DNA from 2 places in the Oceanobacillus sp. AG genome. Region 2 is predicted to be linked to the other one. Evidence: predicted binding sites of a transcription regulator. Region 2 holds the regulator's gene; the other holds the start of a gene.
The links. Region 2 encodes CtsR, which represses protease genes until heat stress. Its sites were predicted from a motif close to ATGGTCAATAAAGGTCAAACA; they were not measured.

Region 1 (2,407 bases), on a different contig from region 2:
CAGATGCTGCTTCTAAAGGTAATCCCGGTAAAAGCGGAATCGGCATCGTCATCAAATCTGGAAAAAGAGACGTCGAATATTCTTTTCCAATCGGTACATATTCGAATCATGAAGCAGAATTTCACGCGGTAATCAAGGCATTAGAACTATGTAAGGTACAGTATCCAAAAGAAATACTTTCCTTTCGAACTGACTCCAAGATTGTCGTTGATACCGTAGAAAAGAACTATACAAAAAATAATAACTTCCTTCCCTTGCTTGAAAGAATTCAAGAGTTAAGTGAGCATTTCCCGTTATTTTTCATTAAATGGATCCCAGAAAAACAAAATCAACGAGCAGACCGACTAGCAAAGGAAGGTATTCATAAATAATAATAGAAAGAACAAAGGTGAATAGAACGTGAAGAAAAGTATTGTTTTAATTGGATTCATGGGTGTTGGGAAAACAACACTCGGTAAAGAACTTGCCCGTAAGTTACAATGCGGATTCCTTGACATAGATGCAGAAATTGAAGCGAAATACGGCATGGAAGCTGTCGATATTTTTAAAGTATACGGAGAAAAGGAATTCAGAAAAACGGAAAGAGAAATGATCGTGGACGCCTGTCAATTAGAAGGTAAAGTGATTTCTGTTGGTGGCGGAGCGTTCATGCAGGAAGAAATCCGCAAAGCTTGCATCGAGCATGCAATAGTCATATTTCTTGACATGACATTTGATTATTGGAAAGAGCGTATTAGTCTTTTGCTTCCAACGAGGCCCGTATTACAAGGAAAAAGTCTGGAAGAGATTAAAAGTCTCTTTGATGAACGCCAGGCGATCTACAAGGAACATCATATCCGCCTGCTAATTGATAACCTCGATGTAGACGCTGCAGTTCAAACAATTCATGATAAGTTGAAATTATTATAAGTTAGAAAAGGCGTTTGAAGAAATAAAAAAGACAAGGGGATGAATTGAATTCAAGCCCTTGTCTTTATTGAGATATTAGCGCGCCCAGGAGGATTCGAACCCCCGACAAACCTGGTACCGGAAACCAGTGCTCTATCCGGCTGAGCTATGGGCGCATCATCTATTTATGAACACAAAGATTATTATAACGTTTTTTTAGTAGACTTTCAAGCTTTTTTACATGTATACTTATTTTACTACTGTTTATAAAGATAAATAAACGGGTAAGCTAGCATTTAGTCTGTTTTTATTTAATCGAAGTCTTTCGTTTGACCTTTTTTGACCAATGGTATATGATGAAAAAAGAAAGCTCACAAGAAATACTAACGATTGACAAATGTGAATAAGGAGGATATGTAAATGAATTTAGTACCTACAGTTATTGAACAAACGAACCGTGGAGAACGTGCTTATGATATTTATTCAAGACTTTTGAAAGACCGTATCATTCTGCTTGGTAGCGGTATTGATGATAATGTGGCGAACTCAATTGTCGCTCAACTGCTATTCCTTGAGGCAGAAGATCCTGGTAAAGATATCTCTCTTTATATCAACTCTCCCGGCGGATCCATCACAGCTGGAATGGCAATCTATGATACAATGAATTTCATTAAATCAGATGTATCAACTATTTGTATCGGTATGGCCGCTTCAATGGGTGCATTCCTGCTTGCAGCAGGTGAAAAAGGCAAACGCTACGCCCTTCCAAACAGTGAGATTATGATTCACCAGCCACTTGGCGGTGCGCAAGGGCAAGCAACAGATATTGAAATCCATGCAAAACGAATCATTGAAATTAAGAAACGGATGAATGAAATCCTAGCTGAGAAAACCGGTCAGCCACTAGAAGTAATTGAGCGCGACACAGAGCGTGACAACTTCATGAATGCAGAACGTTCCGTAGAATACGGTTTAATCGACCAAATCTTAGAGCGTAAGCCAGAGGATAATTAATTAGTACTAAAAAATACCCTTTCACTAATCAAGTGAAAGGGTATTTTTTATTCTTTATTTGTGACGAAGGAGATTAAATGGTTTAAAGCTACCTCTTCATCTGGCCCATCGGCGATAATTTTTATTTCCTCACCATTTGCAATGGCCAAGCTCATTAATCCCATAATACTTTTTGCATTCACCTTTTTACCGTCTTTTTCTAAAAATAAATGCGAAGAGTAACGATTCGCTTCTTGCACAAATAGTGCAGCAGGTCTGGCCTGCAGACCTGAATCTAAATCAACCTTCACCAAATTCTCTACCAACTCAACTCATCCTCCCTGAAGTTTAGAAAACGCTACCATTTTGCTTTTACTCAATATTTATCTTTATTATGTAGGCAATAAAATTATTCTGCTTACATCGTTCCGTAGCATTTTATCACTTAATATCCCAATCGGGAATGTTGCAACATTCCCGATCTAAATTTTTTAATTATCAGTATTATAACATGAAATACGGAGAA
Region 2 (2,407 bases):
GGGAGCATTTTTATGTTATCGTAACAAGGTTACTCGTTGCTTTAGTATTATCCGGAATAATTGGCTTTGAACGGGAGTGGAATAATCACTCTGCAGGATTTCGGACTCATATATTAGTGGGTGTCGGTGCAAGCCTGATGATGCTTTTATCAATATTTGGTTTTCTTGAATTTCTGGAGCACTATGATAATGTACGCTTTGATCCGGCCCGTATCCCTTCTTATGTGATTAGCGGGATAGGGTTTCTTGGAGCGGGGACGATTATAGTATATGGAGGAACGATTCGAGGGCTTACTACGGCGGCATCCATATGGGCTGTGGCAGGTATTGGGCTGGTTGTAGGCGCGGGAATGTATGGTCCAGCCATTGTTGCTACGCTGATCATTTTAATTAGTTTAGTTGTGTTGAATAACCTTGAAAGATTGCTTCCTTCCCAGCGGAAGTACACAAGAATTGAAATGGTTGTAGAGCGCAATATAAAAGTTCACCAGCTTGTTGAAGTAGCAGAAGCTTATGATGTGAATATTATTGCAGTGGAAGTGGAGAAAATGGAAAGGGATCTCCGAAAAATTTATTTTAAGATGAGAAATATGGAAGGTACCCAGTTACTTGCATTATTTGAAGAAATATCAGAATTAGAAGGAGTAAATAATATTAGACAATTGGAAAAGTGATGCCGTATAAGTTAAGCGGTAAAGTTAAACAAGGGAGAGACTTTTCCATTTTAACTGGCCCTTTATTATTTTAAACTCAAATTTCCTCTTCTCTCCGTTTATTTTCATGAAAAGTGTCTAGAATAGAATATTGGTTATTACTTTTCAACGGTTACATTTTGGCGTATAATTAATTTATAGTCAAAGATAGTCAAAGTCAATGTCATTCCTTTTGTTCCGGCATAGCTAGAAATGAGTGATATGTAAGGAGAGGGGAATTCTTAGCAATGAGCAATATTTCAGATATTATTGAAGCATATCTAAAAAAAGTACTACATTCCACAGGAAAAAATGCAATTGAAATTAAGCGGAGTGAAATTGCGGATCAGTTTGAGTGTGTGCCTTCACAGATTAATTATGTGATTAACACAAGATTTACAACGGAAAAAGGGTATATTGTAGAGAGTAAGCGTGGTGGTGGGGGATATATACGGATTATTCGTGTAAAACATGAAGACAAGGCGGAATTGATTGATGGCATTATTAAAATGATTAATCCAAGTATTTCACAGCAGGCAGCAATTCATGTGCTGGAGCGTCTGCGGGAGGAAGAAATCATTACGAATCGAGAAGAAAAGCTGATCTATAGTGCGATTGAGCGGACGACTTTACCATTTCAACTACCGGAACGTGATCAAATTCGAGCACGTATTTTAACGGCGATGCTTAATACTCTAAAATACTATAATTAACTCTATTGTGTTGAGAAGGGGGAAGATGCGTGTGGAATGTCAAGAGTGCCAAAAGCGGCCAGCTACGGTTTACTTTAAACGAGTAATAAATGGGGAGAAAAAAGAAGTCCGTGTGTGCGAAGTTTGTGCTCAGGAAAAAGGTTATATGCAGTCTCAAGATCAAGGCTCTTCTCTCCATGATTTACTTACTGGATTATTTAACTTTGATTCGTATCCATTTGGAGCCCACGTGGCTGATACAAAGCAAACGAAAGAGCTGCAATGCCCGAATTGTAAACTGACCTTTTCCACTTTTAAGGAAATGGGCAAATTCGGTTGTGCAACCTGTTATGAAACTTTTTCGGAAAGCTTAAGCCCGATACTACGACGGGTCCATGCCGGAAATACAACACATGCTGGTAAAATACCAAAGCGAACAGGTGGAAATATACAAAAAAAACGTAAATTAGAGGAATACCGTAACCAGATGAAGAAGTTAATAGAGCAAGAGGCTTTTGAAGAAGCCGCAGTACTCCGAGATAAAATAAAAGCGTTGGAAACGGATGAAGCAGTTAAGAGGGGGGAGAGTGAAGGATGACATTGGAGCACTTTCTAAACGAAGCGATTAGTCCGTGGATGCGAGAGGAGGGTGCTGATAGTGATATCGTGCTGAGCAGCCGGATTCGTTTAGCTCGGAATTTCGCTAATGTTACCTATCCCATCCTAGGCAAAGAAGAGGAATTAAAGAAGGTTCATGATTTCATGAAACAGACATATAATGAATCTTCCTTCCAGGATTACACAGATTTTTACTTTTTATCAACAAAGGATTTATCGGAAATAGAGAACCAGATACTCATAGAGAAGCATCTTATTAGTCCTAGTCTAGCAAGATATCCGCAGTCAGCAGCACTTATTTCTAAAAATGAGCAGGTCTCCATCATGATCAATGAAGAAGATCATTTGAGGATTCAACTTTATTTACCCGGATATCAACTTACTGATGGTCTGAAACAAGCTTCA

Region 1: the regulator CtsR is predicted to act here: its motif matches at 1,215-1,235, upstream of clpP (ATP-dependent Clp endopeptidase proteolytic subunit ClpP).

What each region holds. Positions count from the first base shown of each region.
Region 1 is NZ_WOWT01000009.1:52,971-55,377, reverse strand. Features, by position in the region: gene GN217_RS05875 (ribonuclease HI family protein) at 1-371, shown strand, start outside; gene GN217_RS05870 (shikimate kinase) at 430-909, shown strand; tRNA gene GN217_RS05865 (tRNA-Arg) at 989-1,064, opposite strand; gene clpP (ATP-dependent Clp endopeptidase proteolytic subunit ClpP) at 1,309-1,902, shown strand; gene GN217_RS05855 (HPr family phosphocarrier protein) at 1,950-2,207, opposite strand.
Region 2 is NZ_WOWT01000026.1:56,031-58,437, reverse strand. Features, by position in the region: gene GN217_RS14075 (MgtC/SapB family protein) at 1-674, shown strand, start outside; gene GN217_RS14070 (CtsR family transcriptional regulator) at 941-1,405, shown strand; gene mcsA (protein-arginine kinase activator protein McsA) at 1,431-1,982, shown strand; gene mcsB (protein-arginine kinase McsB) at 1,979-2,407, shown strand, end outside.